2 linked regions of the Tistrella bauzanensis genome follow. Each later gene encodes a partner of the first gene's protein in a complex. Links are inferred from orthologs where the notes say so. Each region holds a gene or a part of one and is shown on either strand. Other genes may lie near its edges. The genes, in order: dnaN and IEW15_RS21340.

Evidence for each region.
Region 2: the proteins of dnaN (region 1) and IEW15_RS21340 are in contact, whole or in part, in a cryo-EM structure (PDB 8GIZ), measured with the Escherichia coli proteins. The link is inferred for Tistrella bauzanensis from one-to-one orthologs.

The regions. Positions count from the first base shown.
Region 1 is NZ_BMDZ01000050.1:279-10,050, forward strand. What follows is about bases 3,260-6,082. They hold dnaN (DNA polymerase III subunit beta), read right to left. Parts: upstream 5,321-6,082; coding sequence 4,199-5,320; downstream 3,260-4,198. Other genes in these bases: recF (DNA replication/repair protein RecF), read right to left, coding at 3,260-4,145; dnaA (chromosomal replication initiator protein DnaA), read right to left, coding at 5,508-6,082. In the rest of the region: IEW15_RS18080 (hypothetical protein), read right to left, coding at 1-289; gyrB (DNA topoisomerase (ATP-hydrolyzing) subunit B), read right to left, coding at 292-2,796; more of recF, read right to left, coding at 2,940-3,259; more of dnaA, read right to left, coding at 6,083-7,352; IEW15_RS18110 (rhodanese-like domain-containing protein), read right to left, coding at 7,459-7,929; rpsT (30S ribosomal protein S20), read right to left, coding at 8,578-8,847; IEW15_RS18120 (enoyl-CoA hydratase), read right to left, coding at 9,024-9,772. UniProt on the Escherichia coli protein: Confers DNA tethering and processivity to DNA polymerases and other proteins. Acts as a clamp, forming a ring around DNA (a reaction catalyzed by the clamp-loading complex) which diffuses in an ATP-independent manner freely and bidirectionally along dsDNA.
Region 2 is NZ_BMDZ01000071.1:15,185-23,904, reverse strand. The notes cover bases 119-3,120. They hold IEW15_RS21340 (DNA polymerase III subunit gamma/tau), read right to left. Parts: upstream 2,723-3,120; coding sequence 515-2,722; downstream 119-514. Other genes in these bases: nudC (NAD(+) diphosphatase), read left to right, coding at 3,043-3,120; IEW15_RS21345 (YbaB/EbfC family nucleoid-associated protein), read right to left, coding at 119-390. Also shown: more of IEW15_RS21345, read right to left, coding at 67-118; more of nudC, read left to right, coding at 3,121-4,014; IEW15_RS21325 (response regulator transcription factor), read left to right, coding at 4,018-4,731; IEW15_RS21320 (sensor histidine kinase), read left to right, coding at 4,724-6,211; IEW15_RS21315 (glycosyltransferase family 2 protein), read left to right, coding at 6,308-7,195; IEW15_RS21310 (lipid-A-disaccharide synthase N-terminal domain-containing protein), read left to right, coding at 7,192-7,548; IEW15_RS21305 (ArnT family glycosyltransferase), read left to right, coding at 7,545-8,720. UniProt on the Escherichia coli protein: Part of the beta sliding clamp loading complex, which hydrolyzes ATP to load the beta clamp onto primed DNA to form the DNA replication pre-initiation complex.

The sequences.
Region 1 (9,772 bases):
CCGCGTGTCCCGTCGCATTCTTTGCATAGTGATGCAGGCCGCGTGTCCCGTCGCGCGGTGTCTCGAATCCCATCTCGCGTAGAACGGCTTCGAGTTTGGCTTGACTGGGAATGACGATATCGAAATCGCCCGAGACGAAATGTGAAGCGGTGTAGAACTCCACCGCCGCACCACCAACCAGCACCGGCCGCGCGATGCCTGCCTCTTCCAATCGACGCGATGCATCGGCGAGGACGAGCAAGGCGTCCTGAAAGAACGTCCTGCCGCCCCGCAGCGCATCATCCGTCATGATCACACATCCAGATTGGACACGTTCAGCGCATTGTCCTGAATGAAATTGCGGCGGGGCTCCACCACGTCGCCCATCAGGGTCGTGAAGATCTCGTCGGCCTCGTCGGCATGGTTGACGCGCACCTGAAGCAGGGTGCGGCTGTTGGGGTCCATGGTGGTTTCCCACAACTGGTCGGCGTTCATCTCGCCCAGACCCTTGTAGCGCTGCACCTGAATGCCGCGCCGTCCGGCTTCCAGCACCGCCTCGAAAAGCTGGGTCGGCGTGGCGACACGCACCTCGCGGCCCTTGTCGAAGGCGATGCGGGCCGGGCCGTCGAACACGCCGGCAAGCTCCGCCAGATAGCGGCTGATCAGCCGGGCCTCACCACCGCGCGACAGCGCCGCCTCGATCGTATAGCTCTCCTGCATGCCGCGCAGTTCGCGGCGCACCCGGATGCGGCGCACCTCACCCGCGCGCGGCACCGGGCCGGTGCCGCCGGCCTCGCCTTCCGGCGCGCTGGTCTCCACCGCATAGCTCCAGCCGCGGTCATGCTCGTTCGACCGCGCGTCCAGCCGGGCGATCAGGATCCGGCCAGCCTGTTCGGCCGCGACCGCATCGGCGAAAGAGGCTTCCGACAACGCGCCCGACAATGCCGCTTCCTCCAGCAGCCAGAGCGGCGCCCGCCGTGCGATCGCCTTCAACTGATTGGCGACGTCGCGGGCACGCTCCACCACCGTGCGCAGATCGCCGCCGGCACGCTGGGCGCCCGAATGCAGGGTCAATACGGCATCCTGCAGCGACTGGCCGATCAGGTGGTTTTCAAGCGCCAGCTCGCCCTTCAGATAGACCTCGCTGGTCCCGCGCTTGATGCGGTACAGCGGCGGCTGGGCGATGTACAGATGACCACGCCGGATCAGTTCAGGCATCTGACGATAGAAAAAGGTCAGCAGCAGGGTGCGGATATGGCTTCCGTCCACGTCTGCGTCGGTCATGATGATGATCTTGTGATAGCGCAGCTTGTCGGCGTTAAAATCGTCCCGGCCGATGCCGCAGCCCAGCGCCGAGATCAGCGTGCCGATTTCAGCGGAACTCAACATCTTGTCGAACCGCGCCCGCTCGACATTCAGGATCTTGCCGCGCAGCGGCAGGATCGCCTGATTGGCGCGGTTGCGGCCCTGCTTGGCCGATCCGCCTGCCGAGTCACCCTCGACCAGGAAGATTTCGGATTTGGCGGGGTCGCGTTCCTGACAATCGGCCAGCTTGCCGGGCAGGCTGGTGATGTCCAGCGCGCTCTTGCGCCGGGTCAGTTCGCGGGCCTTGCGCGCGGCCTCACGCGCCACCGCCGCCTCGACCACCTTGCCCACGATCGCGCGGGCGTCCTGGGGATGCTCCTCGAACCACTGGTCGAGCCGTTCGCCGACCAGATTCTCGACCGCCGGCTTCACCTCGGAACTGACCAGCTTGTCCTTGGTCTGCGACGAGAATTTCGGGTCCGGCACCTTCACCGACAGCACGCAGGTCAGCCCCTCGCGCGCATCCTCGCCCGACACCGACACCTTCTCGCGCTTGGCGATACCCGATGACGTGGCATAGGCGTTGATGGTGCGGGTCAGCGCCGCGCGGAACCCGGCCAGATGGGTGCCGCCGTCACGCTGCGGGATGTTGTTGGTGAAACACAGCACGTTCTCGTGATAGCTGTCATTCCACTGCATCGACACTTCGACCATGATGCCGGCGCGCTCGCCGGATACCGTGATCGGGGTGCCATGCATCGGCGATTTGCTGCGGTCCAGATAGCGCACGAAAGCCTCGATGCCGCCGTCGTAATGCATACGGTGGCTGACCGGGGTATCGGTGCGGCTGTCGACGAATTCGATGGTCACGCCCGAATTCAGGAAGGCGAGCTCGCGCAGCCGACGCTCCAGCGTCGCCGCATCGAAATTCACCTGGGTGAAGATCTCGGTCGACGGCATGAAGGTGATTTCACTGCCGGTCTTGTCGCCACTCTGGCCGACAATCTCCAGCGGCTGGACCGCCTCGCCCATCTTGAAGCGCATATAGTGTTCATTGCCGGCGCGCCAGATCCTGAGTTCCAGCCATTCCGACAGCGCGTTCACCACCGACACGCCCACGCCATGCAGGCCGCCCGACACCTTGTAGGAATTCTGGTCGAACTTACCGCCGGCATGCAGCTGGGTCATGATGACCTGAGCCGCCGACACGCCTTCCTCGTCATGGATATCGACCGGGATGCCGCGGCCATTGTCGCGGACCGTCACCGATCCGTCGCCGTTCAGCACCACATGGACCTGATCGCACCAGCCGGCCAACGCCTCGTCGATGGCGTTGTCGACCACCTCATAGACCATGTGGTGCAGGCCCGAGCCGTCGTCGGTGTCGCCGATATACATGCCCGGGCGCTTGCGCACGGCATCCAGGCCACGCAGAACCTTGATCGAGTCGGCACCATAGGACGTGGCTGCGATGGCAGTCTCGGACTGGGAGTGTGCGGGCTGCTCTGTCATCGAACCGGTTCCATCATCCTCGGCCATGGGGCTTCCTCGGTCTGGGGCATGCGCGCGCGTCGCCGGTCATGAACGGGCCTCCGCCGTGGAGACGCCCATGATCCTGCCGGACGGCCGGGAGACCAGCCATCCATGACGCGTGCTCATTCGCGCATCGCCGAGGCATCGGCGATCCGCAAGAATTGAGCCCGTCCCTCCAGCCCCGCAAACAGCGGTCGGTCGGTGCCGGTGAGCCAGGCCTGGGAACCGAGCGTCACCAGCACGTCATAGAGTGCTGTGCGCCGCTCGGCATCGAGATGGGCTGCGACCTCGTCCAGCAGCAGGATCGGGGCCGATCCCTCCACTGTCCGTTTCAGCCGCGCCACCGCCAGCACGATCGCCAGCAGCAGCGCCTTCTGTTCGCCGGTGGAACACCGCGCGGCCGGCATGCCGCCGGCATCATGGGTCACCACCAGATCGCTGCGGTGCGGGCCGACCCGGGTGCCCCCGGCCTCGGCATCCTGACCGCGGCACTCGGCCAGCCTTGCGGCCAGCCGGTCTTCAACCGCCAGGGCGGGTTCCACGGCCAGAGCCGCCTCCACCTCGCCCTCAATCGCAATCCGCGCGCGTGGGAAAGCCCCGTCGCCCGCAGCCAGAACCGCCTTCAACTGGCGCATGAAACCCAGCCGCGCCGCCGCGATCGCAACCCCCTTGGCCGCCATCGTGGCTTCCAGCGCAGCCAGCCATGCCGGGTCGCGGCGGCCGTCGCGCAACAGCCGGGCGCGTTCGCGCATCGCCTGCTCATAGGCGGCGATCCGCCCGGCATGGTCGGGATCCAGGCCATAGACCAGCCGGTCGAAGAACCGCCGCCGGTTGCCGGCGCTATCGATGAACAGTCGGTCCATCAACGGCGTCACCCACAAGACCGACCAGCGCCGGCCGAGTTCCGCGGCACTGGCATTGCGGCCGTCGATCCGCACCACCCGGCGTTCCCGCTCCCCCCCGCCGCCGGCCAGACCGGTGCCGGCCTCGACCGGCCCGTCGCCGGTCCGCACCGTTGCCGCCACCGCCCAACCGGCACCGGTATGGCCCGTTCCGCCCAGATGACCCGTCTCATCCCGATGATCCATCGCGGCCAGACGGTCCATATCGGCCAAGCGGTCCATATCTGCCAACCGGGCACCGCGCAGGCCGCGCCCGGGCGCCAGCATCGACACCGCTTCCAGCAGATTGGTCTTGCCGGCGCCATTGGCGCCGGTCAGCACCACCGGCCGGGGATCGAGCGCCAGCCGCAGCCCGGCATAGTTGCGAAAGCCGGTCAGCACCAGCCGGGTCAGCGCCGGCACAGTATCGCCTGCGCCACCGGGCACTGCGGACCCGCCGGGCTGATATGGGGTGTCGGGAAACGTGGGATCGGACGTGATCAAATCCGCATCGGCATCAGCACATACAGGGCACCGGCATCCGCGGTGTCGCGGATCACCACCGGCGAGGCTCCGTCGGCGATCGCCATCTCCATCAGGTCGCCGTCGATCTGACCGGCCACATCGAGCACATAGCGCGAGTTGAAGCCGATCTCGATGTGCTGCCCCTCGTAATCGACCGTCAGCTCTTCGCTCGCCGAGCCGTGATCGGGGCTGGTCACCGCCAGATCCAGCCGGCCATCGCTGAGCGCGAAACGCACTGCCCGCGACTTCTCGCTGGAAATCGTCGCCACCCGGTCGACCGCGGCCGCGAAGGGCTTGCCGTCGATGCGCACGATCTTGTCGTTGCCGGCCGGGATCACCCGCTCATAATCCGGGAACGACCCGTCGATCAGCTTCGAGGTCAGCACCACGCGGCCGAAGGCGAACCGGATCTTGGTTTCCGACAAGGCCACCGCCACCTCGTCCTCGATCTCGTCGATCAGCTTGCGCAGCTCGCCCACCGCCTTGCGCGGCACGATCACGCCCGGCATGCCGGCCGCACCCTCCGGCACCTCGCTCTCCACCCGCGCCAGACGGTGACCATCGGTCGCCACCGCGCGCAGCCGCCGGCCATCCGGGCTTTCGGCGACATGGAGATAGATGCCGTTCAGGTAATAGCGGGTCTCTTCGGTCGAAATCGCGAACCGGGTCTTGTCGATCAGCCGCTTCAGGTCGGTGGCCGACAGATGGAAGGCAAACGGCAGATTGCCCTCGGCGATCTCAGGGAAGTCTTCGGCCGGCAGCACCGACAGCGCCGAGGCATAGCGCCCCGCCGACAGCTTCATCTGGCCCTTGGCGGCATCGAGCGCCAGCTCGATCTCGGCGCCGTCGGGCAGCTTGCGGACAATGTCGTGAAGGGTATGGGCGGGCACCGTGGTCCGCCCCGCCTGGACCACCGTCGCCGGCACCTCCTCGACCACCGACAGGTCCAGATCGGTCGCGGTCAGGCGCAGCGCGCCCGATGCGTCGGCCTCGAACTGGACATTGGCCAGGATCGGTATGGTGTTGCGGCGCTCGACGACGCTCTGCACGTGAGTGAGCGCACGGAGCAAGGCGGCGCGTTCGATGGAAAGCTTCATGTGCGCTCCCGGTGAGGGCTGTTTCCGCTTGGGTGGCGGGAACGGACGTCAATCGGCTTGGGGCACGCCCGGCCGGCAGGTTCAGGGGTTCGTGGCGGGCCGGAACTCCAGGCCCGCCGGGGCCTGAGAGTATAACTGCAAGCCAGTTGCATCGCCAGCTTTGCGGGCATTCCCCGCGCGCTGCGGTTCAGCTTTCCAGCATCCGCCGCAGCAGCTCGATATCGTCGGCGAAGCTGCTGTCCTGGCTGCCCAGTTCCTCGACCTTTTTCACCGCATGCATCACGGTGGTATGGTCGCGGCCGCCGAATTTTCGGCCGATCTCCGGCAGGCTGGACTGGGTCAATTGCTTGGCCAGATACATCGCCACCTGCCGGGGCCGGGCGATCGCCCGCGAGCGGCGGGCGGAATGCATGTCCGACACCCGGATGTTGAAGTGCTCGGCCACCCGCTTCTGGATGTCCTCGATGGTCAGCCGGCGCTCATTGGCACGCAGCAGATCCTGCAGCACCTCCTGTGTGGTCTCAAGCGTGATCGCGCGGCCGACCAGGGTGGCATGCGCCACCACCCGGTTCAGTGCGCCCTCAAGCTCGCGGACGTTGGAGGCGATCTTGTGGGCCAGGAATTCCAGAACCTTGCCCGGCACCACGGCACCCAGCTGATCGGCCTTCTGCTGCAGGATGCCCAGCCTGAGTTCATAGGTGGTGGGGTGGATATCGGCGACCATGCCCCAGCCGAGGCGCGAGCGCAGCCGCTCCTCCATCCCGTCCAGATCCGATGGCGAGCGGTCGCCCGACACCACGATCTGCCGGTTCTGGTCCACCAGAGCGTTGAAAGTGTGGAAGAATTCCTCCTGAGTCGAATCCTTGCCGCTGATGAACTGCACGTCATCGATCATCAGCACGTCGACCGAGCGGAACTGCTCCTTGAACGCCATCGTATCCTTGTAGCGCAGCGCCCGGATGAATTCGTACATAAACTTCTCGGCCGACATGTACACCACCTTGCGCCGCGGGTTGCGGCCGCGGATATGCCATGCGATGGCATGCATAAGATGGGTCTTGCCAAGGCCGACACCGCCATACAGGAACAGCGGGTTGAACTGTACGGTTTCGCTTTCCGCCACCCGGAGCGCCGCGGCATGGGCCAGTTCGTTCGGCTTGCCGCAGACGAAATTGTCGAAAGTGAAGCGCGGATCCAGACCGGCCGACCACTGATCGATGCGTTCCGCCGCGCGGTGGCTGGCCTCGGCATCGGCTTCGGCCTCGGACATCGGCGCCGCCTGGGCACCACTGCGGCCGTTGCGGCCCGCCCCATAGGCCACGGGACCGGAACCTGTGCCGTCATGGCCGGACGGCCCGCGCCCCGAAGCGTTATGGCCCGTGGACTGGTGACCTCCGGACTGGTGACCTCCGGACTGGTGACTTCCAGGCTGGTGCCCCGGGGGCTGATGGCTGCCCGGCTGATTCGCCGGCCCCCCGCCCGCCCGCGACTGGCCGGCCGGCACCGGCGACGGCTTGCTGCTGCGCGGCGGCAGCGGCGCGCCACCGCCATAGCCGCCGGTCACATAGCCGCCGGAAATGCCGCCACGGCCCTCGCCGTTGTAACCTTCACCGTTATAGATGGCAGCCCCGCCCGAGCGGGGGCCGTTGGCTGCCGGCGGCACAACCGGAGCGACGGCATCATCGTCGGCAGCCTTGGCACCGGCGGCCCTGGCGGCGGCGGCGGCCTTGGCCGATGCCGGATCGGCAGCCCCCCAGGCACCGGCGACCGAGATGTCCACCCGGCGGACCGCCGGATTTTCCCACGACCACAGCACGCGGATACGATCGGCATAATGCGATACGACCCAGTCGCGCATGAACCGCGTCGGCACCGCGATCGTCACGCGGCCCTCGGTCACGGCAGCCAGCGACAGGGGCTTCAGCCAGGAATAAAAGGCGGCGTCGCCGAATTCGCTGCGGAGCGCATCACGAACGCGGCCCCATTGCGCCTCGTATTCGGCAAAGTCGGCGGGATCGGAAACCGGGGTCATGGGCAACGGCAGTCGCAATTGGCGGGGGTCGCCCGGCTTCATGCGGACGAACGGCAACCACGCCGCCCCCTTCCGGACAGCGGCGCGGCGGTGACGGGCGGTGGCGTCAGTTCTGGAACCAGGGCAGCCCCGCCGCCTTCCAGCCGTTCACCGTGCCGCGATGCCCGTCTTCACCCACATCGCCTTCGAAGCCGCCCTCGATGTTGAAGGCCGCGGTATAGCCGGCGCTGGTGGCGGCCATCGCCGCCGCCCGTGACCGCCCGCCGCTGCGGCACAGAAACACCACCGGCTGATCAGGGCCGATACCGGCCTCGGCCAGGGTGCCGGTGAAATCGTGGTTCTGTGCCATCTGCGGCCAGACCTGCCACGAGATCAGCCTTGGTTCCTTGCCCAGAGATTGCAGGGCCGGCAGACCCACGAACATCCACTCCTCACGGGTGCGCACGTCGACCAGAACAGCATCGGGATGCTGCTCAAGAAGCGACCATGCCTCTTCAGGCGTCACGTCGCCGGCGTAGCCGGCATGGGCACCGGTGCGGGCGGCGGCATTCAGGCGGATGTCATCGGTGCTGGCCATGGCGTCGCCTCGTGGCTCCTCTGGCAGATCTGGACGAAAAGGATGAAGGATGGGCCGAACGATGCCGCGACAGCCGGCAACTGGCAATCGGTCTGCGGGCAAAGCGTATCCGGCGAGGCTCAATGCCACTGCATCGAACCGCGAAGCGCCTTCATCCACTTGTGTCTTGGGGAGCAGGTCGGCTTGTGACCGGGCATCCCCGGGCCGGCAGCCGCATGCCGGATGATACCCCGGCTGTGCGCCCGGGCCGCCCGCGACCATAAAGGCCAAGGCTGCCGGCCGCTCAGGGCATCGACGACATCGGAACCAGTGGGCCACACCCGCATCGGTACGGACCTGCATTCGATGAGGCTAGACTAGCCCCCGCCCGTCCGGCTGGCAATGGGACCGAAATGTGAACGCGGTCATTTGCTACAAGACGACGCCCAGACGCGACAACGCACGGCACGCGATGAACGCATGCCGTGCGTTGAACGGCTAGGTCCGGCCTGCAGATTCCAGCCGGCCGCAGGCCTGATTCAACCGGACAACGCCGACGAATCAGATGCCTGGACGACGGGAACCGATGCCGGCCCCGCAGGACAGATCACAGTCTGACGCAAGCTCGAAACCGGACCAGGTCTGCACCCGGCCGGCTCCGGGGCCGGATCAGGCCTGGGCCAGACCCTTCACCCGCGCGCTGAGGCGCGAGATCTTGCGAGACGCGGTATTGGCGTGCAGAACGCCCTTGTTGACGCCACGGCGCAGTTCCGGCTCGGCAACGGCGAAAGCGGCAACGGCTGCATCCTTATCGCCCTGAAGCAGGGCCTTCTCGACCTTCTTCACGAAGGTCCGGATGCGGCTGATACGGTCGCCATTGATTTCGGCCCGGCGCGCGTTGCGGCGGATACGCTTCTTGGCGGAGTCATGATTGGCCATAAGGGGTCGGCCCTTCGGATCGGTCTGGGAACAAAAGGAAACTCAGGCGGCAGACGATAGGTGCGCGCCGGACATGAGTCAAGACGTTATCGGCAAAGCCGAAACCGGCGCCGACGGAGCGGCGCCGATTGTGGCAATGCCACCGCAGCCTTTCAGCATACGGCCGTGGCGGCGGCTCAGCGGTTCCTGAACTGCGGCTCGCGCTTTTCCGAGAAGGCGGTCATGCCCTCGCGGCGGTCGTCGAGGGCGAAGCTGGAATGGAACAGGCGGCGCTCGAACCGCACACCCTGGGTCAGCGTGGTCTCGTAGGCGGCGTTCACCGCCTCCTTCGCCATCATCACCGATGGCAGCGACTTGGCGGCGATGGCCTGGGCCACCTTCAGCGCCTCGTCCATCAGATCGGTCACCGGCACGATCCGGCTGACCAGCCCGGCCCGCTCGGCTTCCTCGGCATCCATCATCCGGCCGGTCAGGCACATTTCCATGGCCTTCGACTTGCCGACGAACCGGGTCAGACGCTGAGTGCCGCCCGATCCGGGAATGGTGCCCAGATTGATTTCGGGCTGGCCGAATTTCGCATTCTCGGCCGCGAGAATGAAATCGCACATCATGGCCAGTTCGCAGCCGCCGCCCAGCGCATAGCCCGACACCGCGGCGATGACCGGCTTCTTGCAGCGGGTGATCCGCTCCCAGCGCGAGATGAAGTCTTCCATATAGACGTCCTGGAACGACTTCGGCAGCATCTCCTTGATATCGGCACCGGCGGCGAATGCCTTCTCGCTGCCGGTGACGATGATCGCGCCGATCTCGGGGTCCGCCTCATAGGCGTCCAGCGCCGCATTCAGTTCCTCGATCAGTTCGGCACACAGCGCGTTCAGCGCCTTGGGCCGGTTCAACTGAACGATGCCCACGGCGCCGCGCGTGT
Region 2 (8,720 bases), on another replicon or contig:
CGCGATAGACGCCGGCACCGGCGCCGGTGGCCGCCATTCCGCCCGCCATGGCGGTTCCGTCGGTTCTCAGAACGGCAGATTGCCCATGCCGGGGATGCTCAGGCCGCCGGTCATCTTCTGCATCTCGTCGTTCACGAAGACCTCGACCTTCTTCTTCGCGTCATTGACGGCGGCGACGATCAGGTCTTCAAGCATCTCGACCTCTTCGGCATCGACCAGCTTGGGATCGATCTTGAGGCTGCGCAATTCAGACTTGCCGGTCATCACCGCGGTGACCATGCCGCCGCCGGACTGGCCGGAAATCTCCACCTGACCAAGCTGCTCCTGCATCTCGGCCATCTTCGACTGCATCTTCTGGGCCTGCTTCATCAACTGGCCGATATTGCGCATCGCACGGGGCTCCTGGGACATGGGGGCATGGTGGTTGGGGTGTATATAAGGCGGGGGATGGGGGTGGCGCCAGTCCCGCGCCATCCATTCGCCGCGCGCCGGGCGTAAAACGGCGGGGCGTGGCCTAGAAATCGCCGAAGCGGGCATCGTAATCTGCCCCGGCGCTGTCCTCGTCGCCGGCGCCATAAGCGTCTTCGTCGATGCCGTCGCCAAAGATTTCGGCATCCAGACGGTCGATGGCGGTGCCGCCGGCCGAGGCATCGGTGGTGGCGGTCGCGAAGATCGGCGTCACCTCTTCCAGCGTCGCACCCGGGAAGGCGCTGAACACCGCCGACACCATCGGATGCCGGCGGGCCAGCGCCATCATCCGGCGGCGGCGCATCTCGTCATACTGCACCAGAGTGGGGGTGGCGCGGGCGGCGGCGACCAGGGCCGGGTCGCCCATCACCGCGGCATTGCGCACCGTCCAGGGCGCATCGTCGATCCGACCCAGAACATCCTGCAACTTCTGGGCAAGCCCGCTGTCGGCGCCGGGCTCGAAGGCCAGCACCAGCCGGCGTTCGGCGGCGGTGACGCTGATCTCGGCGATATGGGCCATGCCGCGCAACTCGGGCACGATCCGGATCTCGCGATGCCGGCGCAGCAGATCGATGATCTCGCGCCAGCGGTCGAGCCGGTCACGCACCACATCATCCAGCAGGGGGGCGGTATCGGCCTCGGGCGGGGCCTCGGCCCTGGGCGCCGGGCCGGGGGCTGGCCGGGGCACTGGCTGCGGTTCTGCCGTCGGGGCGGCCGGTTCTACCTTTGTGGCAGGCTTCGGCGCTGGTGCGGGCATCGGCACGGCAGGGGCAGACGGCGCCGGTGGACGTGCCACCGGTTGCACGACATCCGGATGAGAGACGGCTGGCAGAGGGGCGGGCGTCAGAGGGGCGGGCGGCCGGGGGGCAATCGGCCGGGGGGCGGCAGCGGGGGTCGGCGGCACGGCCGCGGGCGGGGTGGTCGGGCGCCGGTCTGGCGCCGCCGGGGTCGGCGCATGCGCCCCGGCGGCCGGGCTAGGGCGGGGCGGTGGCCCGCCCTCGGCCTTCATCCGGTCGAGCATCCGGGCAAGCTCGGCCGGGTCGGGCAGGTCGGCGGCATGGGCCAGGCGGATGACCACCATCTCGGCGGCCGCCTGCGGCACCGGCGCCATGCGGACCTCGCTCAACCCCTTCATCAGCATCTGCCAGGCGCGGCCCAGATGGGCCATGCCGACCCGGCCGGCGATGCGGGTGGCGGCGCCGCGTTCCGATGCGGTCAGCACCGGCCCACGGCCGCCGGTGCCGGCCAGCTTCACCCGGGTCATCAGATGAACCAGGGCCAGCATGTCTTCGACGATCACCGCCGGATCGGCGCCGGCGCGGGCCTGATCCTCCATGATGTCGAGTGCCGCCGCGATGTCGCCACCAAGGGTGCGGTCGAGAAGGTCGATCACGACCGCCCGGTCGGCCAGCCCCAGCATGTCGCGGACCTGGACCTCGGTGACGGCGCCGGCGCCATGGGCGATCGCCTGATCGAGCAGCGACAGCCCGTCGCGCACCGAGCCATCGGCCGCGCGCGCGATCAGCGCCAGGGCGGCCTCGTCGATCCCGGCGCCCTCGATGCCGGCGATGCGGGCGAAATGGGCGGTCAGCACCTCGGGCTCGACCCGCTTCAGGTCGAAGCGCTGGCAGCGCGACAGCACGGTGACCGGCACCTTGCGCAACTCGGTGGTGGCGAAGATGAATTTCACATGCGGCGGCGGTTCCTCAAGCGTCTTCAACAGCGCGTTGAACGCGCTGGTCGACAGCATGTGAACCTCGTCGATGATATAGATCTTGAAGCGCGCACCGACCGGGCGGTAGCGCACGCCCTCGATGATCTCGCGGATGTCGTTGACGCCGGTGCGGCTGGCGGCGTCCATCTCCAGCACGTCGACATGGCGGTCTTCCACGATCAGCCGGCAGGTCTCGCACACGCCGCAAGGTGCTGGCGTGGGGCCGCCGGTGCCGTCGGGCCCGGTGCAGTTCAGCGCGCGCGCGATGATCCGCGCGGTCGAGGTCTTGCCGACACCGCGGACACCGGTGAGCAGAAAGGCATGGGCCAGGCGGCCGGTCTCGATCGCATTGGTCAGGGTGCGGACCAGGGCGTCCTGGCCGATCAACTCGGCGAAGGTGCGGGGGCGGTATTTGCGGGCGAGCACCCGGTATTCGGCGCCGCCTGCCTGTGCGTGGACTGCGCCTGCATCCGGTGCCGTGGCGCCACCGGCCGCGATGGCGGCTGGGGCTGGCTCTGCGGCACTGTCGGATGCGGTCATGCCGGGTTCCGGTCGCGTCTCTGGCTGGCGGGCCTTGGCCCGCGACGAGATGAAGAGGTGGGCGAGATGAAGAGGTGGAAGACTGGACAGCGACCCGGATCGCGAACTCGTTACGGCTGCTGCCTTCCGGCCCTGACCGGTTTGGCGAGGCTCTCCGCCCGCGCCAGCCTTCCGGGGTGCACTATGGGGATCGTGTCCCGGCTTTGCAAGCCCGCTATGCGGCCGATGCCGCGCGGGGACAGTGGCGCGGCCGCGTGCTATCGTCCCGGACATTGCCGCCAAGAGCCCTGAATACGACGCTGCGTTCCGAGGTCCAGACCATGTATGACCCCTATGATCCCGATCGCCCGAACGTCCTGGCCGGCCTGCGCATCGACCGCGCCGGCCGCCATCGCCGCGACGATGCCTGGCTGTCCGCCCGTCAGACGGCGCCTGAGGCCCGCACCGTGCTGATCTGGCGCGACCAGACCGTGGTGGTGCCGATGGGGGGCGGTGCCGTCGTCGCGTTGCTGGCCGATCTGGCCGGGCTGATGCAGGTGGCGCACGATCTGCTGGACGATCCGCCGGTCTATCTGGGCGATGTGGATGGCCGGCCGCTGTTCGCGGTGGACATCACCCGGGTCGAGGATCTGGCCGGGCTGCTTGGCGGATTGCGGTTGGATGATCCGGCGATGGACATCGCCGCCGCGGCACCGGTGGATCTGCGGCAGGCGGCATCGACCCTCGACGATCAGCAGGCGGCGCTGGTCGCCTATGGCCGGGCGATGGCGCATTGGCACCGCCGGCACCGGTTCTGCGGCGTGTGCGGGGCGCCGACCGAGGCGCGCCAGGGCGGCCATGTCCGCCGCTGCACGTCGGAGACCTGCGGCACCGAGCATTTTCCGCGCACCGATCCGGCCGTGATCATGCTGGCGGTGAAGGACGACTGGTGCGTGCTGGGCCGCCAGCCGCGCTTTCCGGCCGGGATGTATTCCACTCTGGCGGGGTTTCTGGAGCCGGGCGAAAGCCTGGAGGAGTGCGTGCGCCGCGAGATGATGGAAGAGGTGGGCCTGAGGATCGGCAGGGTCAGCTATCGCCACAGCCAGCCCTGGCCGTTTCCGGCCTCGCTGATGGTGGGGTTCCGCGCCGAGGTGCTGGAAGGCGGGCCGCTGGATATCGACCATCACGAGCTGGAAGACGCGCTGTGGGTGCATCGCGATGAACTGCGCGACCCGGAATTGTCGCCGGTGACCCTGCCGCACCGGATCTCGATCGCCCGTCGCCTGATCGACGAATGGATGGCGGAGCGCTGACCGATGCGGGTTCTGCTGGTCGAGGATGACGATCGTCTGGCCGAGGCCGTGACATTGGGGCTGACGCAGGCGGGGTTCGCCCTCGATCGGGTGGAGGATGGCGAGGGCGCCGAGGCGGCGCTGGCGGTGAGCCGGTTCGATGCGGTGGTGCTGGATCTGGGCCTGCCCGATATCGACGGGCTGGACCTTGTGCGCCGCTGGCGCGGCCGGGGCCTGACCGTGGCGGTGCTGATCCTGACCGCGCGCGATGGCATCCGCGACCGGGTGGCGGGGCTGGACCGGGGCGCCGACGACTATCTGCCCAAGCCCTTCGCCATGCCGGAACTGGTGGCGCGGCTGCGGGCGCTGATGCGACGGCCCGGCGGCACGCTGGGCGTGGACATCACCTGCGGCGATCTGTCGTTCGACACCATCGGCCGCGAGACCCGGGTGAATGGCCGGGTGGTGTCGCTGGGCCGGCGCGAGACCGGGCTGCTGGAAGTGCTGTTGCGCCGCCAGGGCCGGGTGGTGCCCAAGGATGCCGCCGAAGAGGCGGTGTACGGCTTCGACGATGCCGCCAGCGCCAACACCCTGGAGGTGCTGGTGCATCGGTTGCGCAAGCGGCTGGATGCGGCCGGATCGTCGGTGCGCATCCACACCCTGCGCGGCCTGGGCTATCTGCTGGATGGCGGGGATGGCGATGGCGGGGTTGGCGATGGCGGGGGAGGGCATGGCTGACCGGGCGCCCCCCGGCGGCTGGTCGCTGGCCCGCCGGGTGGCGTTGCGCGCGGTGTTGGCGGCGGTGCTGGTGCTGGGCGCGATCCTGACGGTGCTGGTGCTGGAGCTTCAGGATGTGCGCAACGATCTGGACGATCAGTCGCTGCAGGCGCAGGCCCGGCAGATCATGCGTTTTCTGGACATGACGGGGGATGTGGATGTGACGGGTCGGCCGGTGTTCACACCGCCGCCGGCGGTGGCGGCGCTCTATGGTGACCCGGCCGGCAATCAGGCCTTCGCGCTGGTCGATGGCGCCGGCCGGCTGGTGCTGGGGTCGGCCGGCATCGACGGGCCGTTGGCCGACATCGGCGATATGCCGGCGGCCACCTCGCCGGGTGATCCGCACGGATTGCCGGATCTGGGCGCCCCGTTTCGAACCATCACCGATGGCGGCCGCAGCCTGACCGGCGCCGGCTTTGTGGTGATGCTGGGCGACCGGGCGATGATGCTGCAGGTGGGCCAGGGCCCCGATCACCCCGATGTGCTGGCCGACAGCCTGATCGAAGAGTTTCTGGAAACCGCCGCCTGGTGGGTGGTGGGGGCGTTCACGGTGCTGATCGCGGTGACCTTGTGGACGATCCGCGACGGGCTGGCGCCGTTGCGGCGGCTGTCGGCCCGCGCCGCGCGGATCGGCCCCGCGACCAGCGGCGTGCGGCTGGCCGACGGGTTGAAGCCGGCCGATCTGCCGCGCGAGGTGGCGCCGCTGGTGGAGGCGATCGACCGGGCGCTGGACCGGCTGGACGGGGCGCTCGACCATCAGCGCAGCTTCATCGCCGATGCCGCCCATGAACTGCGCACGCCCATCGCCGCGCTGCGGGCGCGGGTGGAGGCGACGCTGCCGGCCGATCAGGCGCGGCTGCTGGCCCCGGATTTCGACCGGCTGGCCCGGCTGGCCGGACAGCTTCTGCGGCTGGCCGAGGTCGACACGCTGGCGATCGAGGCCGATGAGCGGGCGGATCTGGCGGCGATCGGCCGCGACGTGCTGGCCGATCTGGCGCCGCTGGCGGTGCAGCGCGGCCGCAGCCTGGCGCTGGATGGCGCCGGGCTGCCGGTGATGGTGCGCGGTCGCCCCGAGCCATTGGCGCGGCTGCTGCGCAATCTGGTGGAAAACGGCCTGGCTCATTGTCCGGCCGGCGGCACGGTGACGGTGCGGGTGCTGGCGCCCGCCCACGGCGCCGGCGCCGAACTGCTGGTCGAGGATGACGGGCCGGGCATCCCGCAGGACCGCCGCGACCGGATCTTCGAACGCTTCTGGCGGGCGGATCGCCGGCGCGGCGACGGCGCGGGGCTCGGCCTTGCGATCGTGCAGCGGATCGCCGATGCCCATGGTGCCGGGGTGTCGGTGGGGGACGGCCCGGCGGGTGGCGCCTGCTTCCGGTTGCGGTTTCCGCCGGTCGACCGCCCGGTGTCGACCGGTCGGGCGGACATGGGGCCTGCGTAAGGCAGGGGTAAGTGCCGGCGCCTAGGGTTGGGACGGCGATGGCGATGCCGCTTCGGCATCGCCGCACCTCCACCCCCTGAAGGCGAGGCCCCTGCCATGCCCCCGAGCCCGCATTCCGCGCCGCTGAGCGTGCCTCTGAACGGGGAGCCGCTGTTCAGCGTGGTGCTGCCGGTACGCGACGAGGCGGCGGCGATCCTGCCGCTGATCGCCGAAATCCACAGCGCCTTTGCCGATGGCATCGTCGATGTCGCCGGATACGAGATCATCGCGGTCGATGACGGCAGCACCGACGGATCGCCCCGGCTGCTGAGCGCCGCGGCATCGGTGGACCGGCGGCTGGTGGTGCGGAGCCACGATCGCGGGCGCGGCCAGAGCGCCGCGATGGTGACCGGTGCCCGCATGGCGCGCGGGCTGGTGATAGCCACCCTGGACGCCGACGGTCAGAACGATCCCGCCGATCTGGCGCGCCTGATCCGGCGCTGGCTGGCAGAGGCGGGCGAAACCGGTTGCGGTGTGATGGTGGCCGGTCATCGGGTGGGCCGCGCCGACGGGGCGTGGCGCAAGCTGGTGTCGCTGGTCGCCAATGGCATCCGCAGCCGGGCACTGTCGGACGGCACACCCGACAGTGGCTGCGGCCTGCGGGTGATCGCCCGCGCCGACCTGCTGTCGCTGCCGCTGTTCGACCATGCCCACCGGTTTCTGCCCAGCCTGATGACCGCCGCCGGCGGCCGGGTGGTCTCGGTGACCGTGACCGATCGTCGGCGCCGGGGCGGACGATCGAAGTATCGCACCATCACCCGCGCGGTTCAGGGCGTGATCGATATGGCCGGCGTGGCATGGTTGCAGGCGCGGCTGCGGCCGATCGACCCGATCGGTGCGGCGGTGGTCGCCGCCGAGGGTGCGCGGCCCGATCTGGTGCCGGTGCCGAAGCCGTTGATCGATGTCGCACGTGCCGCTTCGCGCAAGGGTGAGGCGGTGGCATGAGCCTGATTCTGACCATCATGGATGCCCTGAACCCCGGACCCGGCTGGATGCCCGATCTGTGGGGGATCGATCTGTGGCTTGTGGTGGGCTTTGCCGGCCAGTCGCTGTTTTCGGCACGGTTCATGGTGCAGTGGCTGGCGAGCGAGCGCCGCCGCCACAGCTATATCCCGGTGGTGTTCTGGTATCTGAGCCTGGGCGGCGGCGCGTTGTTGTTCGTTTATGCGATCAAGCGCGGTGACCCGGTGTTCATTGCCGGCCAGGGCGTGGGGCTGGTGGTGTATCTGCGCAACCTGGTGCTGATCCGGAAAAGCCGGCAGCCCGATGCCGCCGACCGGAGGATGACGGCGGCATGACGATGGCGGTAAGACGGCCCGGCAGCCGCGGCCATACGGGCGTCGGTCTGGGGGCCGCATGGGGCGATATCGTCCTGGCGGCATCGATGGTTCTGGCGCTGGCGGTGGTGACCATCGCCCTGCGCCCGCCCTTGCCGGTGGATGAAACCCGCTATCTGACCGTGGCCTGGGACATGGCCCGGTCGGGCAGCGTGCTGGTGCCGCATCTGGATGGCAGCGGCTATACTCACAAGCCGCCGCTGCTGTTCTGGGCGATCCGGCTGGTCTGGGCGCTGACCGGGGTGTCGGAGACCGGCGCGCGCGCGGTGCCGTTCCTGTTTCTGGCGGCATTGCTGGCGGCGACGCATGGCCTGGGCCGGCGGCTGTGGCCCGACCGGCCGGGGGTGGCGGGGCTGGCCCTGCCGCTGCTGGTGGCGATGGGGCCGATGACCGTCTTTGCAACCCTGGTGATGTTCGATGTGCCGGTGGCGCTGGGCGTGGTGCTGGCATTGACCGGCCTCTATGGCGGCGCCACCCGTGGCCGGCGGCGCGACTGGGCGCTGATGGCGGCGGGGCTGGAGCTGGGGCTGCTGGCCAAGGGGCCGGTGGCGGCGGTGTTCGTGCTGCCGGCGCTGCTGGCGGCGCCGGTCTGGGTGCCCGTGGCCGTCGATGCCGGCGGCGCGCGCCGGCCGGTGCGCGGCTGGCGACGCTTCGCCGCCGGTGGCGCGCTGGCCAGCCTTGGCGGGATCGCCATGCTGCTGGCCTGGGCTCTGCCGGCCGCCATGGCCGGCGGCCCCGATTTCGCGCGGATGCTGCTGTGGGGGCAGACGGCCGGCCGGGTGGTGCAGGCCTTCGACCACGCACGGCCCTGGTGGTTCTATCCGGCTGTGGCGCCGGCAATGGTGCTGCCGTTCCTGTTCGTGTGGCTGGCGCGCGGCCCGGCGCTGCTGGCGGCGCTTCGCCATTCCGCGCGGCCGGACGACGCCGGCCGGCTTCTTCTGGTGGTGGTGGCGGGCGCGGTTCTGGTGATGAGCCTGGTGAGCGCCAAGCAGATCCACTATCTGCTGCCGATGCTGCCCCCTCTGGCGCTGCTGATCGCGCGCTTTGCCGCACCTGCGGCCGCCGCTGCCGGCCCTGACGACGCCCGACTGCCGGCGGGCCGGCGGTGGCCGCGCCGGATGACGGCGGCGCTG